DNA from 2 places in the Neobacillus camarae genome. Region 1 is predicted to be linked to the other one. Evidence: riboswitches for the same ligand, from Rfam matches in the RefSeq annotation. Region 1 holds a riboswitch; the other holds the start of a gene.
What was found. Region 1 has a riboswitch for FMN ahead of ACY8D0_RS19035 (ECF transporter S component). Riboswitches for the same ligand answer to the same signal wherever they lie in the genome.
Positions count from the first base shown of each region.

Region 2: it holds a riboswitch for FMN, as region 1 does, so the genes downstream of both, ribD (bifunctional diaminohydroxyphosphoribosylaminopyrimidine deaminase/5-amino-6-(5-phosphoribosylamino)uracil reductase RibD) here and ACY8D0_RS19035 (ECF transporter S component) in region 1, are expected to answer to the same signal.

Region 1 covers NZ_JBUCKX010000003.1:751,382-761,815, reverse strand. The annotation lists gene resB (cytochrome c biogenesis protein ResB) at 1-802, shown strand, start outside; gene ccsB (c-type cytochrome biogenesis protein CcsB) at 803-1,990, shown strand; gene ACY8D0_RS19060 (response regulator transcription factor) at 2,168-2,884, shown strand; gene ACY8D0_RS19055 (ATP-binding protein) at 2,881-4,662, shown strand; gene sigX (RNA polymerase sigma factor SigX) at 4,973-5,524, shown strand; gene ACY8D0_RS19045 (hypothetical protein) at 5,499-6,668, shown strand; gene ACY8D0_RS19040 (peptidoglycan DD-metalloendopeptidase family protein) at 6,839-7,600, shown strand; FMN riboswitch at 7,682-7,815, shown strand; gene ACY8D0_RS19035 (ECF transporter S component) at 7,964-8,530, shown strand; gene ACY8D0_RS19030 (ferredoxin) at 8,660-8,908, opposite strand; gene ACY8D0_RS19025 (YpbB family protein) at 9,148-10,185, shown strand; gene ACY8D0_RS19020 (RecQ family ATP-dependent DNA helicase) at 10,185-10,434, shown strand, end outside.
Region 2 covers NZ_JBUCKX010000001.1:1,456,191-1,466,624, reverse strand. The annotation lists gene ribH (6,7-dimethyl-8-ribityllumazine synthase) at 1-411, opposite strand, end outside; gene ACY8D0_RS06685 (bifunctional 3,4-dihydroxy-2-butanone-4-phosphate synthase/GTP cyclohydrolase II) at 452-1,645, opposite strand; gene ribE (riboflavin synthase) at 1,676-2,332, opposite strand; gene ribD (bifunctional diaminohydroxyphosphoribosylaminopyrimidine deaminase/5-amino-6-(5-phosphoribosylamino)uracil reductase RibD) at 2,346-3,428, opposite strand; FMN riboswitch at 3,547-3,694, opposite strand; gene ACY8D0_RS06670 (GyrI-like domain-containing protein) at 3,820-4,287, opposite strand; gene ACY8D0_RS06665 (oxidoreductase) at 4,401-5,234, opposite strand; gene cspD (cold-shock protein CspD) at 5,393-5,593, opposite strand; gene ACY8D0_RS06655 (Cof-type HAD-IIB family hydrolase) at 5,670-6,437, opposite strand; gene ACY8D0_RS06650 (iron-sulfur cluster assembly accessory protein) at 6,585-6,890, opposite strand; gene qoxA (cytochrome aa3 quinol oxidase subunit II) at 7,275-8,240, shown strand; gene qoxB (cytochrome aa3 quinol oxidase subunit I) at 8,230-10,209, shown strand; gene qoxC (cytochrome aa3 quinol oxidase subunit III) at 10,199-10,434, shown strand, end outside.

The sequences.
Region 1 (10,434 bases):
TAAAACATTTGAAAAAGCCATCGAAAGAGCAGGAGAAGTTGTCAAAAACTATCAGTCCAATGTGGTATTATATCAAAAAGCAGGAAACAGTCTGCCCGGTGCGAAACCAAAGCTTGAAAGAGTAAAAGACTATAAAGTCCGTGTGAATCATCCGTTAACATTTGACGGGTATTCGATCTTTCAATCCTCCTATAGAAGTGAATTAAATGCAATGACTTTTTCTTTAACGAATAAACAGACAAATCAGTCAGTGGGGGATTTAACTATAGACTTGGTAAATCCAAAGTCTAAATATGACCTTGGCAATGGCTATTCAGTGGAGATTGCTGAGTATTTTCCAGACTTTGAATTTGATGAGAATAAAGAACCGTCTACTAAATCCAGGGTCCCTAACAACCCAGCCTTCGTATTTCGGATGATTACGCCTGAAAAACCTGAAGGAGAAACCAGTTTTGTTGCAATTAAGCAAACAATCGAGCCATTTGGTGATAATACGTACAAAATGACCTTTAGAGGCATTGGAACGAAAAATGTCTCAGGATTTACGGTTCGAAAAGATTCCACCTTATGGGTCATCATATTGGGCGGGATTATTTTCATGATTGGCGTGATTCAAGGTGCGTATTGGAATCATCGCCGCATTTGGGTACAGAAAAAAAACGGACAAGTCTGGATTGCTGCGCATACGAACAAAAACTGGTATGGTCTAAAACGGGAAATTGAAGCTTGTTTGGATAATACGGGGTTAAATGTTCCCGATGACCAGTTGCAGGCAGAAAAAGAAGAACAGGAGGGAGCATAGTTGGCAGGATTAAGCAGTAATTTATTGTTTATTGCCTTTATTCTATATTTAGTGTCGATTCTCTTTTATGGTGGATCAATTAAGGAGAAAAAAGCCAATCAAGGTAAAAGAGAAACCAACAAGTGGGGAAAAATTGCTGTATCTTTAACGATTATCGGTTTTATTGCACAACTGGGATATTTTATTACACGATGGATAGCTGCAAAACATGCACCGGTCAGCAATATGTTTGAATTTACCACTTTTTTTGGTATGGCTTTAGTAGGAGCATTTATCGTAATTTATTTCATTTATCGGACAACGTTACTGGGATTATTCACAATGCCGGTAGCGATACTCGTCATCGCCTATGCCAGCATGTTTCCGCGCGAAATTACACCCTTAATCCCTGCGCTTCAAAGTTATTGGCTTCATATTCATGTTACAACTGCAGCTATTGGGGAAGCCATTTTGGCGATTAGTTTTGCCGCTGGCCTCATCTACCTGGTGAAGGCGATTGATCAAGCTACCAGATCCAAGAAAACTTTTTGGCTTGAAGTCATCATGTTCGCGCTAGTGACGGTTCTTGGATTTGTGGCTGTCTCCACTATATTTTCAGCAGCCGATTACCATGAAGAATTTTCGTGGGTAGATAAGCATGACAATGAAGCTACCTTAGACTATTCCATGCCCGCATTATTTGGGCCTCATGAAGGACATTTGCTGTCAGAGGGCGGGTTAAAACCCCTTGTTAGCGTGCCGGCTCTTATTAATGCAAAAAAATTGAACACAGTCGTTTGGTCCCTCATTGGCGGTATTGTGCTTTATGCCATTATTCGATTGGTTCTGAGAAAGCGCATCGCCGCAGCTTTGAAGCCGCTGGTCAAGAATATTAAACTTGATTTTGTCGATGAAATAAGCTATCGTTCCGTTTTAATCGGATTCCCCGTCTTCACGTTGGGGGCACTAATTTTTGCCATGATCTGGGCACATATGGCTTGGTCCCGTTTCTGGGGCTGGGACCCTAAAGAGGTTTGGGCGCTCATTACGTGGCTATTTTATGCGGCCTTTTTGCATCTCCGCCTTTCTAAAGGATGGCATGGTGAAAAATCAGCGTGGCTGGCCGTTCTCGGTTTCGTTATCATTATGTTTAACCTTGTTGCTGTGAATCTTGTGATTGCCGGACTACATTCATATGCGGGTTCCTAAGCAGCACACAATAAAGCCTTCACTTTCATACTAGTGAAGGCTTTTAAATAATATAATAAATTTAATAATCATATTTACTTTGTCAAATTATTGACACTTTTTATAGGGGTAATTCCTTAGAAAATCTAGCAAAAACGATGACCATTTTGTAAAATTAACTCCATAGGGGGAATTATAATGGATAAAAACGTGAAAATATTAGTCGTTGATGATGAAGAAAGAATTCGCCGCTTATTAAAAATGTATTTAGAAAGGGAAGAGTTTATTATTGATGAAGCTGAAGATGGAAATGAAGCTTTATCTAAAGCTCTTGCCAATGATTATGATGTCATACTGCTTGATTTGATGATGCCCGGCAAAGACGGGATTGAGGTTTGCCGTGAACTTAGAGAGAAAAAAGCCACTCCGGTCATTATGTTAACGGCCAAGGGCGAGGAAGTCAATCGGGTTCAGGGCTTTGAAGTGGGAACGGACGATTATATTGTTAAACCGTTCAGCCCTCGGGAAGTGGTTTTACGGGTCAAAGCCATTTTACGGAGATCATCCCAAACCAGCTATCTTCAAACAGAAACCACAACCAAAGATGTGATTGTATTCCCGCACTTGACTATTGATAATGACGCGCACAGAGTAACAGCTGATGGGAAAGAAGTCAGCTTGACTCCAAAAGAATACGAACTGCTTTATTTTCTGTCCAAAGCACCGGATAAAGTATTTGACCGGGAACAATTGCTGAAAGAAGTATGGCATTATGAATTCTTCGGTGATTTACGTACGGTTGATACCCATGTAAAGCGTCTTCGTGAAAAACTGAATAAGGTGTCAGAAGAGGCTGCCAGAATGATTGTCACAGTTTGGGGAGTGGGGTATAAATTCGAGGTAATTAATGAATGACCTTCCTGCGAAGTGTAGTAGGTAAGCTCTGGTTTACCATCATCTTGTTAGTTGCATTTGTACTGTTTATATTAACAGTTATGCTACTTGAGTACTTTCAAAACTACAGCATTACAGAAACCAAGAATGATTTAACCAATACTGCTGGTAAAATAGCCCATGTTCTGGAAGAGCACCCAAATGAGGAATTTAAATTGGGGCTTGAGGTATCATGGGAAATGATTGATGATTTCACTAAAGTGATGGTTGTAAAAAATGACCAAGAACTTTATTACTCTCCCAACATAGAATCAGACAACAAATTATTGCTGCCAGAAATTAAAGGTGACTCGGAACTGTCAAAAGTATTCAAAGATGACCAAACCGTTGAGAAGATAACGAATATTTCCGGAAACAATAAAGGCAATTCAGAGTCTAATTACTCGATTATTGGGGTGCCTTTGCATTTTCCTGGACAAGAAGAAAACGGTGCCGTCTTTATCTATCAATCATTGGAAAGTATGCAGGAAACATCCCGGTCTGCCGCAAAATTTATTTTGCTGGTCGCGGGGGTCGCCATTATTCTTACCACTATTTTCGCCTTTTTTCTGTCAACAAGAATAACGGCGCCGCTTAGGAAAATGAGAGAAGCCGCATTTGAAGTGGCCAGAGGAAAGTTCGATACAAAGGTTCCTATCTTAACACATGATGAAATCGGAGAATTGGCTACCGCATTTAATCAAATGGGTAGACAGTTAAAGTTTAATATGAATGCCCTCAATCAGGAAAAAGAACAGCTTGCAAGCATCTTAAGCAGTATGGCGGACGGGGTAATCACCTTTAATCGGGATGGTACGATTTTGATTACCAATCCGCCTGCTGATCGATTTCTTCAATATTGGTATTATGAAACAGGTGAGAACCGTTCGAATGAAGCCATTCCATCTGAAGTAATGGAACTTTTTCAAAAAGCGGTTGACACTGAGAGTGAGCAGATTGGGGAGATTTCTCTACAAGGCCGCCATTGGGTGATGCTCGTCAGTCCGTTATACAGTAACCAGTTCATCCGTGGCGCCGTTGCAGTACTTCGTGATATGACGGAAGAAAGACAACTAGAAAAAATGAGAAAAGATTTTATTGCCAATGTATCTCATGAATTAAGAACTCCAATCTCCATGTTACAGGGATATAGCGAGGCAATCGTAGATGATATTGCAGAAAGCCAAGAAGAGAAACGTGAGATGGCAAAGGTAATATATGATGAATCCCTTAGAATGGGCAGACTGGTCAATGAACTGTTGGACTTGGCCAGGATGGAGGCTGGACACATTCAACTAACGATAGAAGAAGTGGATTTGTCAGCTTTTGTTCAGAGGATTATTCATAAGTTCCAAGGATTGGCTAAAGAAAATGGGATACAATTAAATGCCGAAATCGAAGACGGGCTGCCTTTCATTCACATTGATCCTGACAGGATTGAACAGGTGCTGACAAACCTGATTGATAATGCGATCCGGCATACTCCCATAGGCGGTTCAGTTATTTTAAAAGCTGCGTTTGAAGACAAAGGAATCAGAATAGAGGTGGAGGACTCTGGTTCGGGAATTACTGAAGAAGACCTTCCATTTGTGTTTGAACGGTTTTACAAAGGGGATAAGGCCAGAACGCGGGGCAAATCCGGAACTGGACTTGGGCTGGCCATTGCAAAAAATATTATTGAGGCACATCGGGGACAGATTTCCGTGCGTAGTAAATTCGGCCAAGGAACGACATTTTCCTTTTTGCTCCCGCGAAAATAGGAAAAACAGGAAGGAATTTGCCGATTGTTCTTGATTCACAAGGAACATTTTCGCAAGCGAGCTAGTAAAGAAACCGATGTGATTTTAGAGAGGATGACTCATAAAACTAGAGTCATCCTTTTTTTAATAGGCTCTTTTAAAAGATATTTTTTATTTTTTTAATTCTGTGGAGCCAAAATCCACAGCCCGTTTCTACTGAGTTTTTCATAAAAAAGCGCCTTCCTTTTTGCTGGAAAAAAGTCTACACTTATGGAAGTGAAACTTTTTATACCTATACATCGACTAATATTTTGAACGGGGAGGGGAATTGATGGACTCCGTTTTCGATGAACTCTATCAAAAATACCATCATGACGTGTTCCAATTTCTATTTTATATGGTTAGAAACAAAGAACAAGCAGAAGATCTCGTCCAGGAAGTATACATCAGGGTGTTTAAATCTTATGAACGATTTGAAGGAAAAAGCAGCGAAAAAACATGGTTATTTTCCATCGCCCGAAATGTGGCCATCGACTTTTTCCGGAAGCAAAAAGGATGGAAGGAAAAAATTCTCGAGAAGTTCGATTGGTCTAACAATCAAGTAAAGGATGATTATCCAATACCAGAGGAAATTACTGTACAAAGAGAAGAGATACAGTGGGTATATAAATGTTTGAAATATTGCACAGTCGACCAAAGAGCGGTAATCATTTTGAGATTTATTCAAGATTTATCGATTGCAGAAACTGCTCAAGCTTTGGGGTGGACAGAAAGTAAAGTTAAGACAACGCAACATCGCTCGTTAAAGGTTTTAAAAAAGCAGATGGAGACTTTTTATGAGAAGGAGGGACAGAATAGTGAAAAAGTCAGAGTGGAGCGATGAAGAACTAATTCAGCTACTTAGACAGATGCCAAAGATAGAAGATAATCGCCATCCTAGTAATATTTACCATAATATTCCTCAAAGAAGGCGTAAATCGATACAATGGCTATTCCCTGGAATTGCAGCCGCCGCGGCATTATTTCTTTTCTTTATATTGGTACCTAAGCTTATGGATGGAAACCAACAATCAATGGATAGGGCCGGTGAACAAAAATCGGTCCAGAGCAGAGAAATGCAGGCTGACGGCAATGTAGCCCTTAAAAAGGAACCATCCAATGAAAATACAACGGGTTCGCCAGAGATGGCAGCTGTGAATTCAGAAATGGAAAAAACCGCTATTTATGATGATGAAATTGGTAATGGCCAAGTTGTAACCTATTGGATACCTGATGAGCAGGCTCTATTCCTGGTACCGGTCTCCAGTATCGTGAAGGAGACACAAGGAAAAACATGGGTCGAATTATTCAATGAAAAGGCATCTGAACTTAAAGAGTCCCAATGGGGATTGACGGATTATTATCCACTTAATGCATCCGTAAACCTTGACCAACAAAATAACCAGGTTTTAGTGGATGTACCATACGGTCACCAATATGGCCAAGGATCGGCAAATGAAAATGACTTTATGGAGATATTAAAAAAGGATGTTTCTTCGAATAGCGCTATTAAGTTAATTAAACTTTCTACAGCCGGAAACCCTGGCATTGAATTTGGAAATACAGGGGAAGTAGATGATATTACTGTCACCAATGACAAGAACCGTGCCTTTTACTTTTATTATCCACAAGGCAGCGAACAGCCCTTTATAGTACCCTATAACACGCCATTTAATGATGTCCAGTCGGCTTTTGGGGCCATGATGGGGGAGGCTCCGGTTACAGGATTGCAAAAATCCATTTTGCCCTCATTTCAAATTGAAAACGTGGTGGATGAAGGAAAAATTTTAAATTTGTCTCTTAAAACCAATACCGAACTCGAGAATAATCAGCAAACCTTATTTTCACTCGAAGCGATTTTGCTGACGGCAAAAGATTTTGGCTTTGAAAGGATTTCCATTACAAATCCACCAATCACCCAAATCGGCCCATTTGATCTAACGAAAGAAATCAGGGTGCCTTTAGCCCCAAATAGGCGTGACTTTTAACCTGTTTAAATCAACCGCAATGGTTGATTTATTTTTTTTTGAATAAAACTGCAAAATAAACCAAATTATAACAAGTATGTTAGGCAGTACCTCTCTATGCGGATTGTTCTAAATTTATACATGGGAACATATGGTAGGAGGGGACAAGTTCTAAGGAGGAAAGGTTATAAATGCGTGATTATGTAAAAAGGTTTTTCATTGCCATTCTAATGGCTGTTTGTGTCAGTTTATTATTTTTGGGGGGAAGGCACTCACAAGCAGCTGTGTTGCAGGATATGAAAGAGGTTAAGGACCACTGGATTTGGCCGGCGGATGGAATAATATCCGATATTTATGGGACAAGGCAAGGAAAACATAAAGGAATCGATATTGCAGGGAACCTAAATACGCCCATTCTGGCAGTAGATGACGGTGTGGTGGAGAAATCTTATTCCTCTGATACATATGGCAATGTGATATTTATTAAACACCCTAATCAGTTTGTAACGGTATACGCCCATTTAAGTAACCGTAATGCAGTGGAAGGACAAAGAGTAAAACAAGGGGAAGTAATTGGTTATATGGGACAAACAGGGCAAGCTACTGGTGTTCATCTTCATTTTGAATCGCACCAAATCGAGTGGAGATACGATAAAAAATACGCCATAAATCCTGAAATGGTTTTCGGAAAAGCCGAAGTCGGTGAGACTGTACAGGGAGGGAAGACCAGTGCGGGAGATGTTGTGGAAGTTAGTATGCATCTTCAGGCACAAATGGAAAATAATCCGCCATCGTCGAATTTACATTCTACTACCCAACAATATGTTGTGAAGTCAGGTGATACGCTGTATGCCATTTCCAGAAAAAATAATATTAGCGTAACCAGAATAAAGGAACTTAACCATCTGTCGACTGATTTAATTACACCAGCACAAGTTTTATATTTGCGATAATGTGAATAATTAATGAAAGTCAAACAGAAGTACTTAACAAACTCAGTAATTTTCAGTATAATAAAGTAGAAATTTAATATGATCTATCTTCGGGGCAGGGTGAAATTCCCGATCGGCGGTATTAGAGCACAGCTCTAGAGCCCGCGAGCCTTTTATAGGCAGGATTTGGTGCGATTCCAAAGCCGACAGTATAGTCTGGATGGGAGAAGATGGAGGTTCCGCATACGTTCAAAAAATCAACGTTTGAACGTTTATTAAGTGTGCCTTTAACTCCCTCAATTTACCGATTGAGGGAGTTTTATTTTAGGCTGACTAGTGCTGAACCTCTCTTCCTAATGATGGATCGAAAAGGAGAGAGGAAAAATGAAGAACAATAAGGTAAAGGCAATGGTTGCAATAGGCATGCTGAGCAGCATTTCGTATCTGTTAATGCTGCTATACTTTCCGCTGCCAATGTTTCCAAATTTCTTGTCTATTGATTTCAGCGATATCCCTCCGCTGATTGCTGCTCTCATGTTTGGGCCAGTCGCTGGGATACTGGTCGAGCTTTTTAAAAATATCTTAAATTATATTGCAACAGGAAGCCAGACAGGGATCCCTGTAGGGCATCTTGCTAACTTTGCAGCCGGAATTTTGTTTATGCTGCCAACTTATTTTGTATACAACAGGCTAAAAACCAAAAAGGGGATGACACTGGGCCTGGTTGCCGGGACAGTTACAATGGCAGTTTTGATGAGTGTCCTTAATTATTTGGTTATCCTTCCAGCCTATACGGCTTTATTACACTATCCTGATATGAGAAACCTTGTAGTACCAGCCGTCCTTCCGTTTAACTTTATCAAGGGAATCATGATGTCGTTTATCTTTATGCTGTTATTCGTAAGGATGCAGTCTTGGATTAATAAACATACAACTATTAAGAATGCTTGATAAAAAGTAAAGCAGCCACTACGGCTGCTTTTTATTTGTATAAATTCGTATCAAAATCTATAAAACTAAAAGGAAAACCCCCGCCAAAAAGCGGGGGCTTAGAGCTTAAAATATCCTTAGTGGCAAATCTTATTCGAATTTAGTTGGATTGCCGTCAAATGGCTCGTCTGCAACCTTAATGGAATCAGTAGGGCAGCCTTCAAAGGCATCCATCATATCGTCGATTAAAACATCAGGAATTTCAACAATCCCTTCGTTATCGTCAAGGGTAACAAACGCAATTCCTTCATCGTCATAATCGTAAATATCCGGTGCAGCCGCGCCGCATGCACCACATGCGATACATGTTTCCTTGTCAACAATCGTATACTTTGCCATGAAAAAAAACCTCCCAGTTTTATAACAAAAATAATATGGTACTATTTTCCACAAACTGTATGGAAAACGCATTACTCATATCTATTGTATAGGTGTAACGGTAACTTTTCAATAGAAAAGTGCCATGCTTTCCAATGGTTTGCTTAATTCTGCAACTTCTCCAAATTCAAGCAACATCTCCTGTTGTTTCATGTTAAAATAGAGAGGAAAATGTCGAAACAACCTGAAGTGGTGGGAGAATGCAGAAAATTGAAACCATTATTTTATACTGTTTAAAACAGCTGAATGGGGAAAGGACTGTCTTCTCTATATTTCATCTGTTAAATGGAAAAAAATCATCCCAAACCATTCAAGATGCCCATTTATTTAATCTGAAACGATTCTTTGGAATATCCGAACAGATGTCTAGAGAGTCCTTTGAGGAGATTATTCAAAAATTGGCCGGCCAACAAAAAATTGAAAGTATTGGCCAACAGCGATATAGTGTGACAAAATCCGGTGAATTGCAGGTGGAAACCAATCTGATTCCCAAGTATATTAATGGTTGGGACAATCAACAATTCACCACCCTGTTTTGGGAAAGATTATCTTTATTTATTCAGGTCGCCTCCAATCTTGCAAACCAGGAGTCGAACTATATTCCAATACAAAAAAATAAACAAGTGCACGACTGGATTAAGTTGGTGCTGAGTGAAATTACCGTCCCCAAAAGGGAAGTAGCCGGTGTGGTTTTGTCGGAGTTGATGGCCTGTTTCCTTCATAAGCAAGATGTAAATCCATCTTGCTTAGTTTATCGCCTTTCTGGTTATCGTCAGATAGGCTTAACAGAAGAGCAAGCAGCCAAGAAGTTTCATTTGGATGTTTATGACTACCATGTTGAATTTATCAATTCATTACATTTCTTGATAGAAAAACTTTATCGAAATAAACAAATGTATCCGATGCTGCAAACCATGCTCCGTAATGTCCAGCCAAGCAATCCCTTGACCGCATCCTCGCGAAGGACTTGGGAATTATGGAATCAAGGTTACCCGTTGGATCAAATTGCCGCTTTAAGAAACTTAAAGTTAAGTACAATCGAGGACCATTTCGTCGAGTTTGCTTTACATTTGCCGGATTTTTCGATTGATTCTTACGTAAGTCCGCGCTTGATGGAAGAGATTCTGAATGCCTCACAGGAAATTGAGACAAAGCAGTTAAAATTGATTAAAAATAAGGTGCAATCCGCCAATTATTTTCAAATTAGATTAGTATTAGCAAAGTATGGTGTTAAATAATGGAATTAGAGAGACTGTTAGAAACACGATTTGGTTATACCTCGTTTAAACCGGGCCAAAAGCAAGTGATCTCCTCAATTCTTGCAGGAAATCACACATTGGCCATGCTTCCTACCGGAACGGGAAAGTCTTTATGCTATCAATTGCCTGGTTTGATTTTAGAGGGGCAGGTGCTAATCATATCGCCCCTTCTGTCACTAATGCAGGACCAAGTGGAACAATTTAAGCGTTTTGGTGAAAAACGGGTGG
Region 2 (10,434 bases), on a different contig from region 1:
GCCTTTATTACCAGCCTTTGTTCCCGCCCGCTCAATTGCCTGCTCTATCGACTCTGTGGTGAGGACCCCGAACATAACGGGTATTCCACTATCCAACCCCACTTTTGCAACGCCTTTCGACACTTCATTACAGACATAATCAAAATGCGGGGTCGCGCCGCGAATGACTGTACCCAACGTGATGACTGCATCATATTTTTTGCTAAACGCCATTTTTTGGGCGATTAAAGGAATTTCGAATGCACCGGGAACCCAAGCAACATCGACGTCTTCGTCTTTTACGCCGTGTCTTTTAAGGGCATCCTGCGCCCCGCCTAACAACTTGCTTGTTAAAAATTCATTAAAACGACCGACCACAATACCGATTTTTAAACCTGTTCCTACTAAATGCCCTTCAAACAATTGTCCCATTTTTTATAGCCTCCAGAATAATAAATTTTTTAATCTTCCATTAAAAATGAAGCAGATGTCCTAATTTTTCATGTTTAGTCCGCAGATATTTTTCGTTTTCTGCTCTTGTTTCCATTTGCAACGGGACACGCTCCACTACTTCAAGGTCATAACCTTTAAGGCCCTTAATTTTACGTGGATTATTAGTCAACAGCTTCATTTTCTTTATTCCTAAATCCTTCAGTATTTGTGCGCCGATTCCGTACTCCCTTAAATCCGCTGGAAATCCGAGTTTTTCATTTGCTTCGACCGTGTCAAAACCCTGCTCCTGCAGTTTATAGGCACGTAATTTATTTAGAAGCCCAATTCCGCGGCCCTCCTGGCGTAAATAAAGCAAGACGCCATTGCCGGCCTGTTCAATTTGGCGCAATGCTGAATGAAGCTGCGGTCCGCAGTCACAGCGATATGACCCGAAAACGTCCCCGGTTAAACATTCGGAGTGAACCCTGACCAGGGTTGGTTTTGCCGGGTCAATTTCCCCTTTGACAAGTGCCACATGTTCTTTATCATCAACCAGATTCGTATACCCAACGGCTTTAAACTCACCAAAGGCAGTTGGCAGCTTAATTTCGACTTCCCGCTTCACCAATTGATCCTGCTTATTGCGGTACTGAATTAAATCCTTAATGGTAATCATTTTTACATTCAACTGATCGGCAATTTTACGCAGCTGGGGAACACGCGCCATCGTCCCGTCTTCATTCATGATTTCACAGATGACTCCCGCCGGTTTTGCGCCGCAAAGTCTAGCAAGGTCCACGGCCGCTTCCGTATGGCCGGTTCTTCTTAATACGCCGCCCTTTTTGGCCACCAGCGGAAAAATATGCCCCGGCCGTTTAAAATCTGACGGTTTCGCTTCAGGATCAATCATGCTTAAAACCGTGGCAGACCGCTCATATGCCGAGATGCCCGTCGTGGAATACTTATGGTCAATGCTGACGGTAAAATTAGTTCCATGCGGATCCGTGTTTAACGATACCATTGGCATAAGATCCAATTTTGCCGCTATGTCTTCTTCAACGGGTACACAAAGGAGCCCTCTCCCATGGGTAACCATAAAATTAATCACATCGGGGGTCGCTTTCTCTGCCAAAGCGATAAAATCCCCTTCATTTTCCCTGTCTTCATCGTCACATACAATAACGGCCTTTCCCGCTTTTAATTCCACCAAAGCTTCTTCAATCGAGTCAAACATTCTAAACCACTCCTTGTAAACGATAGTTTTTTACAAAAAACCATTATCCTGTAAAAACTCAGCTGATATGCCGCCGGTTTTCTTCGGTTTTGCATTCGGTGCATTTTTTATAAAATGTCCAACATATTTCCCTATCATATCGCACTCCAAATTGACAATGTCCCCGGTTCCTTTTAAACCTAAAACAGTTTCCGACAAAGTATGGGGGATTAACGAAAGTGTAAAACTGGTGTCGGTCACGCCAAACACGGTCAAGCTTGTCCCATCCACCGCGATTGAACCCTTTAAGATGATATACTCCATCAAATCTGGCCCTGTTTCAATTTCATAATATACCGCATTTTCATAGGCCTGTTTTTTCTTAATAACGCCAGTTCCATCAATATGCCCGGACACAAAATGTCCTCCGAACCTGCCGCCGGCTGCCATGGCTCTCTCAAGGTTAACCTTAGAGCCCCGTTTTAAATCCCTTAAGCTTGTCGCTTTCACCGTTTCGGGCATGACATCAACTGTAAAAAACCGCCCCTTGAAAGACGTAACAGTCAAGCAAACACCGTTCACCGCAATACTGTCGCCAAGATGGACATCTTCGAGTATCCTTTTCGCCTCAATGGACAAGACAAATGATTCCCCAGACCGCTTGATATCTGCCACTGTACCAATTTCTTCAATGATTCCGGTAAACATAATTCGTACTCCTTTATACAGGTTCAGCTATAATCCTTAAATCATTGCCAATCAAGTCAACTTGTTTTATCGTTAAATTCACGGCTTCCTCTATTTTTTCAATTCCATACCCGCCGAAAGAAGCTGGTGCCTGTCTACCTCCAATTAGCTTCGGGGCAATATAGGTGATGATTTGCTGGAAGGCTCGTTCTTTTAAGAAACTTCCGTGGACTTCTGCCCCGCCTTCGACAAACAGGGAGGTGATCCCACGTTTGCCAAGGCTGGAAAGCATAGCTTGAATCGAAATTTGCGAGCTATCCATCTTGATGATTTCCACCCCTAATTCCCGGTAGGCCCTTTCATGATCTGCCTTCACTTCAGAACCTGTTATAATCCAAACAGGCGCCTCGCCATCCGTTAGCATCTTAGACTTTAAGGGAGTGCGCAGATAGGTATCCAAAATAATGCGGACCGGATTTTTTCCTCCCGAAGGAAGCCTTGTCGTTAACGTGGGATTATCCTTAATGATGGTATTCACTCCGACCAATATGCCATCGTGCCGGTGCCGGAATTGATGAACGTCCATTCTTGCGTCCTCGCCGGTAATCCACATACTTTCTCCGGTCGAGGTAGCTGTTTTTCCATCCAAGCTTACCGCCGATTTCAAGGTAACGTAAGGGAGGCCCGTTTGGATATTGTAAAAAAACACTTTGTTCAATTCGCGGGCTTCCTGCTCAAGCAGTCCTGCCACAACTTCGATTCCCGCACGCCTCATCCGTTCAATTCCCGTTCCCGCCACTTTCGGGTTAGGATCGGTTGTGGCAACTAACACTTTTTTAATCCCGGTTTGAATCACCAGGTCAGAGCAGGGAGGTGTTTTACCATAGTGGCTGCACGGCTCAAGCGTCACATATAATGTAGCTCCTTTTGCTTTATCGCCGGCCATCCTGATGGCATGGACCTCGGCATGGGGTTCTCCTGCTTTTAAGTGTGCCCCCATTCCAATTAGCTGATTATCCTTAACCAAAATAGCCCCCACTGCGGGATTGGGCGAAGTCTGCCCCAGCGCCCCCTTGGCAAGGTCTAACGCTAGACGCATATAATCTTGATCATTCATCCGACCATCTCCCATTTAAAATGTAAAAAGCCCTGAAGCGTGGTGCTTCAGGGCCTAAAAATGGCAATAGGAAATTAGGGCTTACACACTGTGCAATTTTTCAGTGAATAAACCTATCGTTCTCCTTCTCCCATCCAGACTTTAACTGTCGGCTCTGGAATTTCACCAGATCCACCGTTTAACCAATCGGCTAACCGGGTCACGGACTAAAAAGCATTTGCTTTATCACCGCCGGTTCGGAATTTCACCTGACCCCGAAGGAATTATTTAATTTGGTTTGGTTTTACAATCCTATTATACGTTAATGATTTAAAATGTAAAAATTTTTGTTCTGGCCAGAAAAAAATAGAGAGGAAGATACAGCCCTTCCCCTAAGATTTTATGACTATTTTCACTTATATGTCTTGACCGGCAAGTATATTTCCAATTGAAGATTTCCGTTCTCATCCCGGTCCGGAGACGTCTTTTTATAAACTTCCAAACTTAATGCTTGATGATCCTGGTCATAACCATACTCGTTCATCCATGTAAGCAGTTGCAGGTATGTACTTTGAATGTCGTCGGGTTTTCCGACATGGGTAGTAAACACATAATTCTTTTTCGGAATCGTAAAACCAACCATGCCATCCGGGATACTCTCTAGATTTTCCACAGGTGTTGTGACATAATAGGTAACTTCCGTTTCCCTGCTATGGAATGGCGCGATGAAAACAGGCTCTTCCGTCCTACTTTTAATTTCCTTCTCCCGTTCCTCCATTACTTTAAACAAGCTTGGAATTGAATCCAACTGGGAGTAACAGCCATTCCAAGAGATTCCTACGACTTTCATACTATCTTTCTCTATCACTTTAATATCCACTCATACCCCACCCTTATAAGATATTATCTCTAAATATTCTCATCCTTTCCCGAAAATCCTTCATAAAAAATTCGACTTTTTCCCACAAATTATTATTTTCAAAAAATTATAATTTAAGTAAGTTTTTGCCAAATTATCTTCTCCCATAGCTTCCATGGGATGAAATCCCTAAGAAACATAGTTAATTTTACCCCTTTTCCAATCGGGTAGCGAAGACTGGGCTTGTCCAGAGAAGTGATCTCTGCTACTATTCTAGAAACATCTTGCGGATCCCCATACTGGGCTTCCCCCGCCTCGAGGTATGTTTCTAATTTTTTCATATAAGGATGATATGGGGAATCTGGCAGTGATGCTGAGACTTGTTTGCCAGTGGACCAGATATTGGTTTTAAAGGAGCCCGGCTCCACAAGAACGACATCGACGCCAAACGGTTTCATTTCCAAGCGGAGACTCTCGCTCCAGCCTTCGATGGCATGCTTGGAAGCGACATAGGGGGACAACCCAGGAAAGGCCACTTTCCCGCTAATGCTGCTAATCGTGATGATTTTTCCTTTTCCCTGTTGACGCATATACGGCAAAACGGTTTTTGTGACTCGAATAACCCCGAAAACATTGGTTTCAAATTGCTTTCGATAATCCTCCAATGATATTTCCTCTACAAAGCCCCCAGCAGCATACCCAGCATTGTTGACAAGGACATCTACTTTGCCCAAGCTTCCAATAAATGAGCTAAAATTTTTTACAGATTCATCCTCTGTAACATCCAGCTCATGGATGATGATACTGGATTCCAAACGAAACTTCTTTGCCTCCTCTAGTAACGGTGCTGCTTTCTGTAAATCTCTCATGGTCGCAACCACTTGATAACCACTCTTTGCAAGCTCGATACTAGTAAGAAAACCAAAACCACTCGATGAACCCGTGATAATAGCAATGGGTTGATCCATCTTCTTCCCCCCTTTTAAGACAATTATATAATAGAAGGATTTATTTTCTATATAAAACGTGATGAAAAAACCAACCGCATTATGGGTTCCCTTTTCCCAAATGCAAAATAACAAATGGCAAAAAAAACAGACCCCCCAAGAGTCTGTTTTTATCATCATTATTGTTTGTGCACGTTAACGGCTTGCGGTCCCCGCTGGCCGTTTTCAATTTCAAACGTCACTTCTTGTCCTTCTTCTAAGGATTTGTATCCTTCACCTTGTATTGCAGAGAAATGGACAAATACATCTTCTCCGCCTTCACGCTCAATAAATCCAAATCCTTTTTCATTGTTAAACCATTTTACTTTTCCGTGTTCCATTCTAAATAATGCCTCCCTGAATAATCAAAGCTAAATTAAAATACTTTATATTCTATTTTTCCCATTTTTTCATTTTTTATTCGCCATTTTCCGCTAGTATCCAAGTTCGAATGGCAAAGGCCACGCCATTTTCATCATTTGTCTTTGTCACCCAATCGGCAGCTTGCTTTACTTTTTCTTGGGCATTCCCCATGGCAACCCCCAAGCCGGCCTCTTTAATCATCGCCAGATCATTCAGGCTGTCCCCGACTGCCATGACATTTTCCATCTTTATTCCTAACCGGCCGCAAACAATCTCCAGTCCTTTCGCTTTCGAGATCCCGACCGGGTTAATTTCAATGTTATGGACAAACGAATTAGTTAATTCAAATTCCCCTCTGGTTTGTAATTGTTGAAAAACGGTTTCCCGAATTGTTTCGTCCTCGATATTGAAACCAAATTTCATCCATTCCATATTATGTAAATCTTCGGGCATTTCATCATGCCAGGTCTGCTCCGTACTAATTGCCCAAAATCCAGTGTTGAATTGCCGGGACAGTTGGTACATCCATTCTATCTGTTCAGGTGTTAATAGTTCCCTGCGGAACAGTTCCCTGTTTTCATCCCATATTTCACTGCCATTTACGGTTACCAAATAGGAATTAAGCCCCAATGCATCTGCATGTTCCCTGCATGTGTTAATTGAACGTCCTGTACTAAGGACGACAATAATACCTTGATTTTGTGCCTCTTGAATGGCCAGTTGGTTTTCGTTAGATATTTGATGATTGCTGTTTAATAAAGTGCCATCCATATCCAGTGCCACCAATTTAATTTTCTTGCCATTTATGTGATTAGTCTTCATAAGTACAGCGACTCCCTTCTTCCTTTTTAGATTAACATGTTTAATAGGTAAGAACAAAAATATTCCCTTTATTTACATAATATTTTTATAGTAACGTCTGAAAAGTAAAAAAGCTGGCCCGAATCAGGGTCAGCTCGTCTTTAATGATTAATGATGATGGTGATGACCGCCCATCGCCGGGTTTGTAATCACCCATTCTTCTTGTGGGACTTGGAAATATTGAATCCACACCCCATCCAAATATTCGTCACCTTTTTCCAAAATAAAATCAATATCTTTATCCGTTTTTACGACTTCATCGTTTTCCGTCGGAGTATCGAGCATTAGGTCATAATGTGCATGATCCCCGTGAACATTTGTCACATATACGCGGAACAATTTTCCTTGCGCGTCTTCTGCTTCCATCATTTTTTTTAATGCTTTCGCAGCATTACGGTTAATTTTTACCTTCATAATTGAAATCTCCTCTTTAAAAAAATTCACTGTATTACTTCATTACTATAGTAAAATAGCCAATCCAATGCAAATGAATCCTACTAATAATAATGATTTAAATTACAATCAAAAGGTTTTTCCAAAGAATTCCTTGAATGCCTATTTAAATCCTTAACAAATTTGTCACAAATTTGTTCAAAAACCTATATAAACGTCACTGACATCTTGGTAAACTAATTTATGAACTTTCTTTGTCTGTTAGTAATTATTCTAAAATCATAATGATTATAACAAGTCCTAACAGGCTTTTCCAAATTGGCTCACTACATAAAAGATTGTGAACATATTCACATCAATATAGGCCAATGCATAAATGATTATAGAGAGGAGATTGAATAACAAATGTTTAAGAAACGATGGTTGATTCCCCTGCTTTCACTGTTTACCGCCTTGTTGCTGAGCGGTTGTGACAGCAAAATGGTGGTCTTTGATCCAAAGGGACCAGCTGCAAGAGAGATTTTGGATTTAATTAACTGGTCTCTTGTATTCATGGCCCTGATTGTGGTAGTTGTCGTCGGCTTGTTTGTGTACATTATTTGGAAGTATCGGGCACGCCCGGAAAATGAGGGCTACGAGCCACCTGAGGAACACGGCAGCACAAAACTCGAAATGATCTGGACGGCTCTTCCAATTGTCATCGTTATAGCGTTAACGATTCCAACGGTCAAAACCGTTTATGGCTTAGAAAAGCCTCCTGCGGAGTATGCCGACAAAGACCCTATCGTAATCAACGTTACCTCTGCTGACTGGAAATGGATTTTCAGCTACCCGGAACAAGGGATTGAAACAGTGAATTACGTGAATATCCCTGCTGGCACACCTGTTCAGTTTAAATTAACCTCGGCGGGCACAATGCAATCCTTCTGGGTACCTGCTTTGGGCGGTCAAGTATACACCATGAATAAAATGGAAACAAAAATGTATCTAACCGCAGACCAGCCAGGTGAATTCTTGGGAAGAAACACAAACTTTAACGGACGTGGCTATGCCGATATGGAATTCACGGTGGAAGCCAAAACTCCTGAAGACTTTGAAAAATGGGTCAAAGAAGTCAAAGATACGGCTCCTAAATTGTCTGAGAAAAAATATTTGAGCTTATTAAAGCCAACCCACTTAGGCCGCGAAACCTTCGTTGGCACACATTTACAATGGGTTGATCACGGTAAAATGAATTCAGGTACTTATACGAATCCTGAACTATACGAAGTCCATGGTGTCAAAGGGAAAATTTTTGAGGATGAAAAATCCCAAAGTGAATCCACAACCACGGATAAAAATACTGATGGAGGTGAGCAAAGTGGACATTAATTGGCATGATTTATTTATTGTCGGTAATCCATTAATATTAGGCTCTCAAATTGCGATTCTACTTTCAGTGATTGGTATCGTGGCATTGCTTACCTACCTTAAAAGGTGGAAATGGCTATGGCGCGAATGGCTTACCACTGTTGACCATAAACGAATCGGGATTATGTATATCCTGGCCGGTGTTCTCATGTTTTTCCGCGGCGGTGTTGACGGCCTGATGATGAAGGCCCAAACCTCCCGTCCGGAAATGAACTTTTTAGATGCACAGCACTATAACGAAGTGTTCACCACTCACGGAGTGATTATGATCTTGTTCGCTGCGATGCCGCTTTTAATTGGGATCATGAACTATGTGATTCCGCTGCAAATTGGCGCGCGCGACGTAGCATTCCCGCAATTGAACGCCCTAAGCTTCTGGCTGTTCTTCAGCGGTGCGATGTTATTCAATATTTCATTCGTTATCGGCGGTTCGCCTGATGCAGGCTGGACAGCTTACTTCCCTCTTGCTGGTAAAGAGTTTACGCCAGGTATCGGGAACAACTACTATGCAGTGGCGATTCAGATTGCCGGTATCGGTACATTGATAAGCGGTATTAACTTTATTGTCACGATTTTAAAAATGCGGGCAAAAGGCATGACGCTAATGAAAATGCCGATGTTCACTTGGACATCGTTTATTGCCTCTGTTATTATCGTTTCCGCTTTCCCTATTTTCACAGTTGCCCTTGCCTTAATGGCAATGGACCGTATTTTCGGTACCCACTTCTTCACGCTGAGCGGCGGTGGAATGGATATGATGTGGGTTAACTTGTTCTGGTTATGGGGACACCCTGAGGTTTATATTGTTGTTCTTCCTGCTTTCGGGATGTTCTCAGAGGTTATTGCTACCTTCTCAAGAAAAATGTTATTTGGTTATAAATCGATGGTGTTCTCTGTCGTTGGTATTGCTATATTAAGTATGCTCGTTTGGGTCCACCACTTCTTTACAATGGGTGCGGGACCAGCAGTTAACTCGGTGTTCTCGATCACAACGATGATGATTGCGATTCCTACCGGTGTCAAAATGTTTAACTGGCTGTTCACGATGAGAAAAGGACGGATTGAATTCTCTACCGCGATGCTGTGGGCTCTTGCCTTTATCCCATGCTTCCTAATTGGTGGGGTTACAGGGGTTATGTTGGCGATGAGTGCAGCCGATTATCAATACCATAATACGTTATTCTTAGTGGCTCACTTCCACTATACATTAATACCTGGTGTTGTTTTTGCGGTATTTGCCGGTCTTTACTACTGGTGGCCAAAAATGTTTGGGTTTATGCTGAATGAGAAGCTTGGAAAAATTCACTTCTGGCTTTTCACCATCGGCTTTAACGTTACGTTCATGCCAATGTTCTTCTTGGGACTTGATGGTGCGGTAAGACGTTCGTATACCTATTCTGCCGAATCTGGGTTTGCCCCATTATTTTTAGTTTCAGCGATTGGCGCTGTCATCTTGGCACTAGGTTTTGCTGCATTCTGCTACAACATTTATTGGAGCACAAGATATGCAGACAGAAATATTTCAAACGACCCATGGAATGCAAGAACATTGGAATGGGCAACAGCTTCCCCTGCCCCACTCTATAATTTTGCAAAGGTACCAGAAGTCAAAACATTGGATGCATTCTGGTATATGAAGAAACAGAATGAAGGTTTAACCCTTAGTGATGAGGAAATTAAAGAGATTCATATGCCTAATAATTCCGGTCTTCCGTTCTATATGGGAGTAATCTTCGGAATTACAGGGTTCTTGTTAGTATTTGAATGGAAACTTGCGGCACTTGTTGCTGCTGTCGGCATCATCATCGGGCTGATTATCCGTTCCTTTGATTATAATGACGGCTACCATGTTACGGTCGATGAAATTAAAGAAACCGAGAAATCATGGCGCTCAAGTGTTGGTAAAGGAGTGAAAAATCATGTCGGCTAATGTAAATACAGCCTTACCGCTTGAATACCAAACGGAACAAAACCGCTTGAACATTTTAGGTTTCTGGGTTTTCCTAGGGGCCGAGATTATCCTGTTTGGAACCTTGTTTGCTGTTTATTCTGTTCTTAATGCCCGCTTTGCCGGCGGGCCGACACCTAAGGATCTTTTTGAGATTAAAGATGTCATGATTGAAACGATATTACTGTTAACCAGTAGTTTTACCTG